Regions from separate parts of the Streptomyces sp. NPDC057445 genome, predicted to be linked through region 2. Evidence: riboswitches for the same ligand, from Rfam matches in the RefSeq annotation. Region 2 holds a riboswitch; each other region holds the start of a gene.
The links. A riboswitch is a leader RNA that binds a small molecule or an ion and turns the genes downstream of it on or off. The one in region 2 is predicted to bind cobalamin.
Positions count from the first base shown of each region.

Region 1: linked by a shared signal. The riboswitch ahead of ACFU5O_RS27220 (cobalamin biosynthesis protein) and the one ahead of cobN (cobaltochelatase subunit CobN) in region 2 are both predicted to bind cobalamin.
Region 3: linked by a shared signal. The riboswitch ahead of ACFU5O_RS34190 (acyl-CoA thioesterase) and the one ahead of cobN (cobaltochelatase subunit CobN) in region 2 are both predicted to bind cobalamin.

Region 1 covers NZ_JBHVDH010000016.1:63,127-67,331, reverse strand. The annotation lists gene ACFU5O_RS27225 (cobyric acid synthase) at 1-1,563, opposite strand, end outside; gene ACFU5O_RS27220 (cobalamin biosynthesis protein) at 1,560-2,540, opposite strand; cobalamin riboswitch at 2,571-2,722, opposite strand; gene ACFU5O_RS27215 (hypothetical protein) at 2,847-3,068, opposite strand; gene ACFU5O_RS27210 (anion permease) at 3,085-4,205, opposite strand, start outside.
Region 2 covers NZ_JBHVDH010000006.1:127,204-131,408, forward strand. The annotation lists gene cobN (cobaltochelatase subunit CobN) at 1-2,574, opposite strand, end outside; cobalamin riboswitch at 2,613-2,747, opposite strand; gene ACFU5O_RS16290 (cobalamin biosynthesis protein CobG) at 2,806-4,095, shown strand; gene ACFU5O_RS16295 (precorrin-8X methylmutase) at 4,092-4,205, shown strand, end outside.
Region 3 covers NZ_JBHVDH010000029.1:16,339-20,543, reverse strand. The annotation lists gene ACFU5O_RS34210 (hypothetical protein) at 1-37, shown strand, start outside; gene ACFU5O_RS34205 (hypothetical protein) at 131-403, shown strand; partial or broken gene ACFU5O_RS34200 (short-chain fatty acyl-CoA regulator family protein) at 1,082-1,297, shown strand; gene ACFU5O_RS34195 (cobalamin-binding protein) at 1,329-2,252, opposite strand; cobalamin riboswitch at 2,471-2,696, shown strand; gene ACFU5O_RS34190 (acyl-CoA thioesterase) at 2,741-3,187, shown strand; gene ACFU5O_RS34185 (ABC transporter substrate-binding protein) at 3,587-4,205, shown strand, end outside.

The DNA of each region.
Region 1 (4,205 bases), on a different contig from region 2:
CCCCGGCGGAACGAACGGCAGCCCGGCGGGCGGGCCCGACTCGATGAGCTTCAGCAGCGCGTCCGTGTCCGCGTGTTCCTCGATCAGGTCTCCGAGCCGGTCGAGCTGCTCCTCGCGCAGGGCGCCGAAGCTCGTGTCCGGCGCGGGCACGAAACGCCGCCCGGCCGCCGCGGCCACCTCGCGGAGGAACGCCCGCCGGAAGCCGTCGCTCTCCAGCGAGCCGTGCCAGTGGGTCCCCCACACCGCCCCCACCCGGCAGCCGTCCAGGAAGGGCTCGCCGCCCAGGACTTCGGCGACACCGTGGTGGATCTCGTACCCCTCGACCCGCTCGCCGAGCGCCTCACCGACGGGCCGCGCCAGGGTCTTCTCGCGCGCGAACCGCACCCGCAGCGGCAGCAGCCCGAGGCCCTCGACCGCACCGGCACGTGACTCGACGTCGTCCTCGATGCGCTCGCCCAGGGCCTGGAGGCCGCCGCAGATCCCCAGCACCGGCCTGCCCTCCGCCGCGCGCCGGGCGATCGCGTCCGCGAGTCCGCGTTCGCGCAGCCAGGCGAGCGCCTTCACGGTCCCGCGGGTGCCGGGAACGATCACCAGGTCGGCGTCGGTGAGCTCTTCCGCGCGGTCCACGAACCGCACCACGACGCCCGGTTCGGCCGCCAGGGCGTCCACGTCGGTGAAGTTGGACATCAGCGGCACGGCGCACACCGCGACCCGCAGGACGTCCTCACCGACCGGCGCCGAGGTCACGGACTCGCGGACGGCGCCCCGCAGGGAGACGCGCAGGCCGTCCTCCTCGTCGATGCCGAGCCCGTGCGCGTACGGAAGCACGCCGTACGTCCGCCGTCCGGTCAGCCCGTGCAGCATCTCCAGTCCCGGCTCCAGCAGCGTCACATCGCCCCGGAACTTGTTGACCAGATAGCCCGCGACCAGTTCCTGGTCCTCCGGCGCGAGCAGCGCCGTCGTACCGAAGAACTGCGCGAAGACCCCGCCCCGGTCGATGTCCCCGACCACCAGCACCGGCAGGCGCGCGGCGCGCGCGATGCCCATGTTGACGATGTCGGTACGCCGCAGATTGATCTCGGCGGGGCTGCCGGCGCCTTCGCAGATGACGGCGTCGTAGGTGTCGCGCAGTTGCGCCAGGCACTCCACGACGGGCTCGAACAGCTCCTGCCGCCGGCCTCCGTGCAGCACTTTCCCCGGGGACACACCGCCTGAATGCGGCTGCGCCGCGGGCCCGGGCCCCCCGAAGAACCCGCGCGCGCTCAGTTCGCCCACCGGCCTGCCCATCAGCACGACCTGGCTGGAGCGGTCGCTGCCCGGTTTGAGCAGCACGGGGTTCATGAGCGCCGAGGGCTCCACGCGCGCCGCCTGGGCCTGCATGGCCTGCGCCCTGCCGATCTCCGCTCCCTCGCGGGTCACGAACGAATTGAGGGACATGTTCTGGCCCTTGAAGGGCGCGACCTTCACGCCCTGGCGCACGAGCCACCGGCAGATGCCCGCCGTGACGACGCTCTTACCCGCGTCCGACGTGGTCCCGGCGACCAGCAGTCCGCCGCCCCTCATGTGCGCCTCCCCCTCGTTGCCCCGTATGCGAGCCGCGCGCCCGCGCACACCGCGAGGGCCAGGACGCCCACGCGCCGCGAGAGCCGTACCGCCCGCTCGATGTCCGTGACCTCGACCGTGCGCCCCTCCGCGTTGAGCACGGGACGGTGCTCGACCCGTCCGCCGTACGAGAGCGTCCCCCCGAGCCTTACCCCGAGCGCCCCCGCGAACGACGCCTCCACCGGACCGGCGTTGGGGCTCGGATGCTTCGCGGCATCGGCGCGCCAGGCGCGTACGGCGCCGCGTGGATCTCCGCCCGCGAGTACCGCGAGTCCGGCGGTGAGGCGAGCGCCGGGCCAGCCCGCCGCGTCGTCGAGCCGCGCCGATGCCCAGCCGTACCTGCGGTGGCGGGCGGATCTGTGGCCCACCATGGCGTCCAGGGTGTTGACGGCACGGAAGCCGATGAGGCCGGGCACCCCGCCGAGCGCGCCCCACACCAGCGCGCCGACCACCGCGTCCGAGGTGTTCTCCGCGACGGACTCGACGACGGCGCGGGCGATCCCGGGGCCGTCCAGTGCCTGCGGGTCACGCCCGCACAGATGCGGCAGCCGCTCGCGGGCGACCTCGAGGTCCCCGGCGGCCAGTGCTCCCCCGATCGCCCCGGCCTCCCGGCCCAGCGACGTACCACCGACGACGGCCCAGGTGGCGGCGGCCGTCAGGGCGAACGAGGCGGTACGGGAACGGCGTACGGAGGCAGCGGCCAGCGCTCCCGCGGCGACCGCGCCCCCGGCGCACAACGCGGTGTGCAGCGCGCCCCAACCCCGGTGGTCGCGCCACAGCACCCGTTCGACGGCAGCGGCGGTCCGGCCGAACGCGGCGACCGGATGCCCGCGGCGCGGATCGCCGAGAAGCAGGTCGCCGAAGAGTCCGGCAGCAGCACCGCACGCGAAAGTGATCTCTGGGGAGACATCCCCCCAGCCCCCCGGATCGGCAGGCATGTTCGTCCTCACTCAGGGTCCGCGCCCTGGCTCGACGTGACCGGCGGGAGAGAGTTCCTGGCTCCGGGGTGCTCCGGTGAGGGGAGTGCACCCGTGACAGTGGCGGGACCGCGCCGGATTCGCACCGGCTTCCTCTTCTGCCGCCGTAATGGCTCCGGAAGTCCACCATGGTCGAGAACAACCGTCAACTCGCCTTTGACCTGCGCAGGGACAGTGTGCGGAGTCCCACACAGGGCCCCGGACACGGCAGGAGCCGGACCTCGTCCACGAGGCCCGGCTCCTGCCGTACAGGGTGGTGTACGACCGTCAGACGACGATCAGATAGATCCCGTACGCGACCGCGGCCACGCAGAGCGCGAAACAGGCGTACGCGCCCGTGCGGGTGAGGGCCGCGGAGCCCCCCTGCGCCGAGGCGGCTTCCTGCTTGGCGAGGCCCACGATGCCCAGGGTGAACAGGCCCACCAGGGCGACGGTGACGACGAGGCTCACGCCGAAGACGGAGCCGAGAGCTGCCCAGTCGATCTTCATGGGGTTCGTTTCTTCCTTAGACCGTGGCGGCGGGCGCGGGGTTGGACTCGCCGGCCGGGGCCGGGATGGTGGCCTTGAGCTCCTCGGCCGCGGCGACGGTGGGCGGCGGGGTGACGGCCGCGATGGCGTTGGTGATGACGCCCGCGGGCTCCGCACCGGCCTCGGTGAGCTCGTCGTCGGTGACGTTCGTGTGGTCGACCGGCTTGCGGCGCGAGAGCGACCAGATCACGCCCGAGCCCGCGAGGAGCAGCACCGCCACGACGGCGATGCCCCAAGTGCCCTGACTGGTCAGGAACTCGGCGGCGGCACCGACCAGACCCGCGGCCGGCAGGGTCAGGCCCCAGGCGACGAACATCCGGGTCGCGGTGGACCAGCGGACCACACCGCCCTTGCGGCCGAGGCCCGCGCCCATGACGGCGCCGGAGCAGGACTGGGTGGTGGACAGCGAGAAGCCCAGGTTCGAGGAGGCGAGGATGACCGTAGCGGCGCTGGTCTGGGCGGTGAAGCCCTGCTGCGGCTGGAGGTCGGTCAGGCCCTTGCCCATGGTGCGGATGATGCGCCAGCCGCCCAGGTACGTGCCGAGCGCGATCGCGAGGCCCGCGGAGACGATGACCCACATCGGAGGGTTCGAGCCCGGGACGAGGACGCCGCCGGTGACGAGGGCCAGGGTGATGACACCCATGGTCTTCTGCGCGTCGTTCGTGCCGTGGGCGAGGGAGACGAGTCCGGCGGAGGCGATCTGGCCGGCGCGGTAGCCCTTGGCGGTGGCCTTCTGGTCGGCCCTGCTGCCGATCCTGTAGGTCAGCTTCGTCGCGAACAGCGCGGCGAGACCGGCGACGACCGGTGCGGCCACGGCCGGGATCAGGACCTTGGTGACGATGGTGCCGCCGTCGACGGCGGAGAAACCGGCGGACATCACGGCCGCACCGATGAGACCGCCGAAGAGCGCGTGGGAGGAACTGGACGGCAGGCCCAGCAGCCAGGTGAAGAGGTTCCACAGAATCGCGCCGACGAGCGCCGCGAAGATCACTTCTGTGCGTATGCCCTTCTCGTTGATGATCCCGCCGGAGATCGTCTTCGCGACCTCGACGGAGAGGAAGGCGCCGACGAGATTGAGCACGGCGGACATGGCCACCG
Region 2 (4,205 bases):
GGGCCAGTCGCCGTTGTCCGTGCGGTAGCGGGTCAGCAGCGAGTCGGCGAGGGCCTGGCCGGTCTCCCAGGCGAGCCGCGAGGGGACGGCCTTGGGGTCGACGGAGTAGAAGTTGCGGCCGGTCGGCAGGACGTTGACGAGGCCGCGCAGGGGGGAGCCGGAGGGGCCCGCGGGGACGAAGCCGCCATTGAGCGCGTGGACCGCGTGGTCGAGTTCGTCGGTCGTGGCGGACAGGCGCGGGACGACCTCGCGGGCGGCGAAGTCGAGGATGTCGGCGACGGCCTGCCCGTGTCCCTCCGCCACGGACGCGACGGCGGCCGGGTCCCAGTCGGCGGCCTCCATCGCCTCGACCAGGGTGCGGGCCGCTGCCTCCGCCTCGTCGGCGGTGGTGCGGGTGGCGGCGGACTCGTCGAGGCCGAGGGCCTCGCGCAGCCCGGGCAGGGCGGTGGTGCCGCCCCAGATCTGGCGGGCACGCAGGATCGACAGGACGAGGTTGACCCGCTCGGGGCCGGTCGGCGCGCCGCCGAGGACATGCAGACCGTCGCGGATCTGGGCGTCCTTGACCTCGCACAGCCAGCCGTCGACATGGAGCAGGAAGTCGTCGAAGCCGTCGTCGTCGGGGCGGTCGTCGAGCCCCAGGTCGTGGTCGAGCTTCGCGGCCTGGATCAGGGTCCAGATCTGGGCGCGGATGGCCGGGAGCTTCGCCGGGTCCATGGAGGAGATCTGCGCGTACTCGTCGAGCAGCTGCTCCAGGCGCGCGATGTCGCCGTAGGAGTCGGCGCGGGCCATCGGCGGGACGAGATGGTCGATGAGGGTGGCGTGCACACGGCGCTTGGCCTGGGTGCCCTCGCCCGGGTCGTTGACCAGGAACGGGTAGATCAGCGGCAGATCGCCGAGCGCCGCGTCCGGGGCGCAGGCGGCGGACAGGCCGGCGTTCTTGCCGGGCAGCCACTCCAGGTTGCCGTGCTTGCCGAGGTGGATCATCGCGTCGGCGCCGAAGCCTCCCCCAGAGCCTTCGGCCTGGGAGGTACCCCCAGTCGTCTGCGGGGCCGCGATCCAGCGGTAGGCGGCGAGATAGTGGTGGGAGGGCGGCAGATCGGGATCGTGGTAGATCGCGATCGGGTTCTCGCCGAAGCCGCGCGGGGGCTGGATGACGATGACCAGGTTTCCGCGGCGCAGGGCGGCGAGCACGATGTCGCCCTCGGGATTGCGGGAGCGGTCCAGGAACATCTCGCCGGGCGCCGGGCCCCAGTGCTCCTCGACGTGCTCGCGCAGCTCGGCGGGCAGGGTCGCGTACCAGCGCCTGTAGTCGGCCGCCGGGATGCGGACCGGATTGCGGGCGAGCTGCTCCTCGGTGAGCCAGTCCTGGTCGTGGCCGCCCGCCTCGATGAGCGCGTAGATCAGCTCGTCGCCGTCGCCGGACTCGAGACCCGGGACCTCCTCCGTACCGAAGTCGTAGCCTTCCGACCGCAGGCGGCGCAGGAGGGAGACGGCGGACGCGGGGGTGTCCAGGCCCACGGCGTTGCCGATCCGGGAGTGCTTGGTCGGGTACGCGGACAGGACGAGCGCGAGGCGCTTGTCGGCGTTCGGGATGTGGCGCAGCCGGGCGTGGCGCACGGCGATCCCCGCGACGCGGGCGGCACGCTCGGGGTCCGCGACGTACGCCGGGAGTCCGTCCTCGTCGATCTCCTTGAAGGAGAACGGGACGGTGATGAGGCGCCCGTCGAACTCGGGCACGGCGACCTGGCTGGCGGCGTCCAGCGGGGACAGTCCCTCGTCGTTCTCCTCCCAGGAGCTGCGCGATCCGGTCAGGCACAGGGCCTGGAGCACAGGTACGTCGAGCCCGGCGAGCGCGCCCGCGTCCCAGGACTCGTCGTCGCCGCCGGCCTGTGCCTCTGCGGGCCGGGTGCCGCCGGCGGCGAGGACGGTGGTGACGACGGCGTCGGCGCCGCGGAGCCGGTCGAGGAGTTCGGGCTCGGGGGCGCGCAGGGAGGCGACGTAGAGGGGGAGCGCCCGGGCGCCCGCGTCCTCGACGGCGTCGCAGAGGGTGCCGACGAACGCGGTGTTGCCGCTCATGTGGTGGGCGCGGTAGTAGAGCACGGCGACGGTCGGTCCGTCGGTGCTCCTCGCCTCGCGGTCCAGGTGGCCCCATGTGGGCGCGGGGGCCGGGGGCTCGAAGCCGTGACCCGTCAGCAGGACCGTGTCGGACAGGAACCGGGCGAGCTGTTCCAGATTGTCCGGGCCGCCGTGCGCGAGGTAGGCGTGCGCCTCTGCGGCGATGCCGATGGGGACGGTGGACGCCTCCATCAGCTGGGCGTCGGGGGCCTGTTCACCGGTGAGGACCACGACGGGCTTCTGCTGGGCGAGCAGGATGTCGAGGCCCTCCTGCCAGGCGCGGATGCCGCCGAGGAGGCGTACGACCACGAGGTCGGCGCCGTCCAGCAGGCCGGGGAGGTCCTCGAGCGGGAGGCGGGAGGGGTTGGCGAAGCGGTACCCGACCGGACCCGCAGCCGCGCGTGCGCTGAGCAGGTCGGTGTCGGAGGTCGACAGCAGCAGGATCGTCGCGTGCGTCATCGCGTGCGCAGGCCTTCCTCGGGGTGTCCGCGCCCCGGGTGGTCGTGAGGACGGCGGGAGTTCCTGGCTCACCGGACCTCGGGGTGAGGCCTGGCTGACAGTGGCGGGACCGCGCCGGATTCGCACCGGGCTTCCTCCCTAGGGTCCTGGGACCCTGTGCCGTTTGCATAGTAGAGGCTGCCGCCCGGCTGCAGGGCGGCCACCTGGAAGGACGTCGGTATGCTCGCCGCCATGCCGCCCACACCGACAACACCCCCGGACCCGGGCGAACCTCGCATACGGGACCGGGACGACGCCTGCCCCGGCGCACTGCGGCTGCATGCGGCGGACGACGGGCACCTGGCCCGACTCCGCCTGCCTGCGGGCACTTTGACGACTCATCAGGTATCTGTGCTGGTCGACGCGGCGGAGCGGCTGGGCGACGGTGCGCTGAGCATCACCTCCCGTGGGAACGTGGAGCTGCGCGGCCTCGGCGAGGGATGCGGGGCACGGCTCGCGGCGCTGCTCCGGGAGGCCGGGCTGCTCCCCTCCGACACCCATGAGCGGGTGCGCAACGTCATGGCCTCGCCTCTCGCCGGACTCGACGGACTCGGCTGCGCCGACGTGCAGTTGTGGGCGCGGGAGCTGGACGAGCTGCTGTGCGCGAGCGAGCGGGCGGCGGGACTCTCCGGCCGCTTCCTGTTCGCCCTGGACGACGGGCGGGGCGATGTGGCGGGTCTGGGCGCGGATGTGACCTTGCTCGCAGAGCCGGGCGGTACCGCCGTCGTACGGATCGGACCGGGGACCTTTCCCGTCCGCGCCGCCGACGCCCCGCGGGCGGCCGTCGCGGCCGCAGAGGCGTTCCTCGCCGCGGCAGAGGCGGCGGGCACCGGGGCGTGGCGGGTACGGGAGCTACCCGCCGGGCAGGACATGGCGGTGGACGCGTATCTGCGGGGTGCGGGCATCGAACCCGTAGGGCGAACGACTGCCGACAGCGCTGCCCGTCCGCCGCTGCCGGGCACACATCGGGCCGGTCCGCCGCCCGGGATCGTTCAAGGCCCCGCCGCCTGGGCCCTTTCCGTCGCCGCCCCGCTCGGGCGGCTCACGGCGGCGCAGGCGCGCGCGCTGCTTCCCGCGCCCGAGGGCGACGTACGCCTCACCCCCTGGCGCGGGGTCGTCGTGCCCGGCTTCGCGGACCGGGCGGCGGCCGGGACGCGGCTCACGCAGCTCGACGACGCGGGGCTGATCACCGGCCCTGACTCCCCCTGGTACGGCGTCGGCGCCTGCACCGGCCGGCCCGGGTGCGCCAAGTCCCTGGCCGACGTACGGGCCGACGCGACACCGGGCCGGGGCGGGCTGCCCGTGTACTGGTCGGGCTGCGAGCGGCGGTGCGGTCGTCCGCAGGGGGAGTACGTGGACGTCGTGGCCACCGCGGACGGCGCGTACCGGGTGACCGTGCACGGCGCCGCCGTACCCGTACCGTCGCGCGCGCAGCTCGCCGACACCATCGCCACCGTCCGAACCCGCACGACGACGAAATGAGCAGGAGCAGAGTGTTCGACTACGAGAAGGACGGCGCGGAGATCTACCGCCAGTCCTTTGCCACCATCCGCGCAGAGGCCGACCTCGCCGCGCTTCCGGCCGACATCAGC
Region 3 (4,205 bases), on a different contig from region 2:
CTCCGTGCAGGACCACACGCAGTCGGACGAAGTCTGAACGGATCCCTCAACGGACGGGCGCGGCCGGGCACCGCCGCCCCCGGGCCCAGGAACACTCCTCGTCGGTGCCCGGCACGAGCGGGCGGCAGTCATGGCAACACTCCACGAGCGGAAGACCTACCGCGAAGCCATCATGAAGGCTCTGTACGAGACCACGGAAGGCAATCGCCTCCTCGGTGTCACCGGGACGAAGCTGCGCGACGACCTCGAGGTCCCTGAGCAGGATCTGGCCGCCGCCTGCGCATACCTGGAGGGCGAAGGACTCGTCACCGTCGACTGGGCCCGGGGAAACACACCCACGATGGTCACACTGACACACCAGGGAATCCTGCTCATGGAGGCCGAAGAGGAAGGACGCGGCTGACACGGCGCGGCCTCACCCGGTCAGGGACCTGAGCGACCCAAAAAGATCGCTTATGCCAGAAACGCACCTCGGACATACGATGGTGAGTGGGCCGGTGCACTCTCACGTGCAACCGACCCGGAAGGGCGGCCCCGGTGTGTAAACGCCGGGGCCGTTGCGCACGGTCGGTGCGACGGCAGCGAACAGGGCCGGAGTGAGCCGCCCGGAGGCGCCGGCAGCGTGTGCCGCACGGCAGACGAAGGAGGCCCGGCAGCCGCGCCCCCCACCGACGAGACCACTTCCCATGACCCCATGTCGACGCACCCGCCCCCGTGGCCTCAGCGCCGCTGACGGCAGTCCGGGAGCTGGCAGCCGGCCACCGGCGTATCCGTGCGCCTCGCCGAAGCGGGAGCCACCGTCCAGTCTCGTAGGCCCAATTCGCTGATGGAGCAGTGCAGTCGTGCATACGATTCGTCTGCTCCCATCCCGATCCGGAGCGACAACCGAATGCGTACGCGACTGTCATGGTCTGCAGCGTGGAGCCTCGAGCCTGGCCCACGCGAAGCCGGCACGCCCCAACGCCCCGATCAAAGTGGGCCTCACCGTGCAGGGCCCCGACGGAACCCTCTTCAAGGGCAGCATCAGGACGAAGGGGCACAACGGGATCCTGCCGGGCTCGCGTGCCCGGCGCCGCGTCGCCTCGGCTGCGAGGTCCGCCACGCCTCCCGGCTCGTCTACTCCGACGGGCTGGACCTCGACAACACCTCCGCGGCCACCCCGATCGGGATGGGCTGCCGGGTCTGCGAACGCCTCGACTGCCCGCAACGCGCCGTACCGCCCCTGGGCCGGCCGCTGACCATCGACGAGAACAGCAGCACCTTCGTTCCCTATCCCGTCGCGGACACGCAGAACTGAGCACCCGGCGCCGCGGCACGTTCCGCCGCCGTTACGCGCGCAGCCGTCGGGCCTCCTGCGGGGTCACGGGCTCTCCCGCCCGGACGGAGTGCAGGACATGGGCCAGGACCTCCGCCCCTCTGACCACCCTGGGACCCGGCCGGTTGAAGTAGGCCGGACCGTCGAGGATCCACGCCTCGCCCCTGCGTACGGCCGGCAGATCGTCCCAGCCCGGAAGCGACGTGAGCAGATCGCTCTCTTGCAGTGTGCGCTCGGGGGCGAACCCGCACGGCATGACGAGGACGACGTCCGGACGTGCGGCACGTACCGCGTCCCACTCCATGGGCTTGGTGTGTTCGCCCGGCGACGCCAGCAGCGGCTGCCCGCCGGCGCAGGCGATCTGCTCGGGAACCCAGTGGCCGGCAGGCCAGAGCGGATCGAGCCATTCGACGGCCACCACGCGGGGCCGCGGCAGCCCGGCGGTCAGCCGTTCCACCTTCGCCAGTCGCTCACGCAGTTCCGATCGCCGCTGTTCGGCCCGCTCGGGTACGCCCAGCAGCGCACCCACCCGGACCAGGCAGTCCAGCACATCGCCCAGGGTCCGGGGCTCCAGGCTCAGCACCCTGGGCCCGGGCCCGCCGTCCAGCACCCGTACGGCCCGGGACACCCCGCTGTACGACACCGCGCACACGTCGCACACGTCCTGGGTGAGGACCACGTCGGGGGCGAGCTCCGTGAGGGCGGCGGTGTCCAGGGTGTAGAGCGAGGAACCCGAGTGCGCCGCCCCGCCCACCGCGTCGGAGATCTCCCGGCTGCTGAGCGCGTCCGCCGAGAACTGCGCGGCGGTGACCACGGGGACGGCCTCCACATCGCGGGGCGGCCAGTCGCATTCGTGCGTGCGGCCCACCAGGTCGCCGATCAGACCGAGCTCGGCCACGATGTCGGTGGCTGCAGGGAGCAGCGAAACGATGCGCATCCTCCGACCCTAGGGTCTTTCGTCCGGATCGGGCCGGATCGGTGAGAGGGGTCCGGCGGACGAGAGAGCCGGGACCCGGCCGTGCCGGACGGCGGGGTGAGTCGGTGGTTGACTCCTGCGCCCCAAGAGGCGAGCCGTGCGGGGCGGAGAGGGCGGGGAAGGAAGGCAGCCGGTCCGGCTTCGCCGGTCGGGCTGGTCGGGCTCGTCGCGGGAGCGGATACCCTGGCGCTGCAGCTGGTTCGCGCCCGTCAGCCAGGCGGGATGCGTCGTAAGAGGGAACCCGGTGGGAATCCGGGACTGCCCCGCAGCGGTGAGCGGGAACGACCGCCGTCATACGCACTGGACCCGGATGGGTCCGGGAAGCGACGGCCAGTAGGTGCCTCGTCCTTATGGACAGGGGCGTGCCCGCGAGTCCGAAGACCTGCCGCTGCCCGTACGCCACTGGTGCGTGCGGTGCCGCTTGCCGCGACTCGCGAAGGAGAGTTGACGTGGCCGACCGAACCGCCACCCTGCCCGCGCCTGCCACCCGCAAGGCCCCGGCCGATTCCCGGGTGACCCTCGCACACATCATGAGCGAGCACGACACCAATCTGTACGGCACCATCCATGGCGGCATGGTGATGAAGCTGATCGACGACGCAGCCGCGGCCGCTGCCGGGCGTCACGCCGACGGGCCCGCCGTGACCGTCTCGGTCGACCGGCTGACGTTCATCTCCCCGGTCCGGGCAGGTGATCTTCTGAGCGTGCATGCCGAACTGGAGCGCGCCGGGCGGACGTCCATGACCGTTGCGGTCCGGGTGACCCCCGAGCGGTGGAACGCCTCAGGCCCCGTCGCCGAAGTGGCCACCGGGCGGCTGACGTTCGTCGCGATCGACACCGACGGCAGACCGCGTAGCGTTCCGGCACTCGATACCGCGGTCGCCGACGGACCCTGAGCCGTCCGTCCCTACCGTGACTCCGCACGGGGCGGCCGCGCCTCCGCCCCGTCCGGAATCGCGCCCGCACGCACGGGACGTGGCTCGTTGCTCCGCCTTCGGGCGTGGTCGAAGCCGTTGGTTCCGGAACCCCCGCGCGGGCGCTTCCACCCGGCACGCCGCCTTTCGTCAGGCGAGCCACGGCCCAGGTAGCGGGAGCGGCGGGAGTCGGTCACGAGCACAACCGTCGTGCCTCGGTGAGCCCCCTTCGGGTCCCGACCGAGACTATTGCCCATTATTCGTAGTTGCATAGGGTTCGCGAGATGCGACGAACGAGTGCGGGTTCGTGTCCCCGACACGGCTCGCCCGCTCCGCGACGTGCGCCGGCCACCGGCCCACCGCGGTGAGAGGAACCACGGAATGAAGAACAGGCTCCGGCTGTCCTTGCTGCTGGCCCCGGCCACGGCTCTGTTGGTGGCGGGCTGCGGGAGCGCCGCCCCGCAAGACGCCCCATCGACGGATTCGGCCGCCAAGGGCTTTCCGGTCACGGTGTCCAACTGCGGTGTGAAGACCACCTATCAGCGCGCGCCACAGCGAGCGGTGTCGCTGAACCAGCACGCGACCGAGGTGATGCTCGCGCTCGGGCTGGAGAAGTCGATGGTGGGCACCGGCTACCTCGACGACAAGATCCTGCCGGAGTACCGGGCCGCCTACGACGGACTCAAGGTTCTGTCCAAGGAGTACCCGTCCTTCGAGGCACTCCTGACCGCCGAACCGGACTTCGTCTACGGCGGGTTCGCCAGCACCTTCGACGAGAAGGAGGGTCGCAGCCGCGCCGCGTTCACCAAGGCCGGGATCAACACCCACCTCAACATCGAGGAATGCTCCTCCGGGCCCGTGACGATGGACAAGATGGACGAGGAGATCCGGGCCCTCGGCAAGATCTTCGGCGTCGCGGGCCGGGCGGAGCAGCAGGTCAAGAAGCTGCACGGCACGCTGGACGCCGTCGAGGAGAAGCTGTCCGGCGTCACCCCCACCA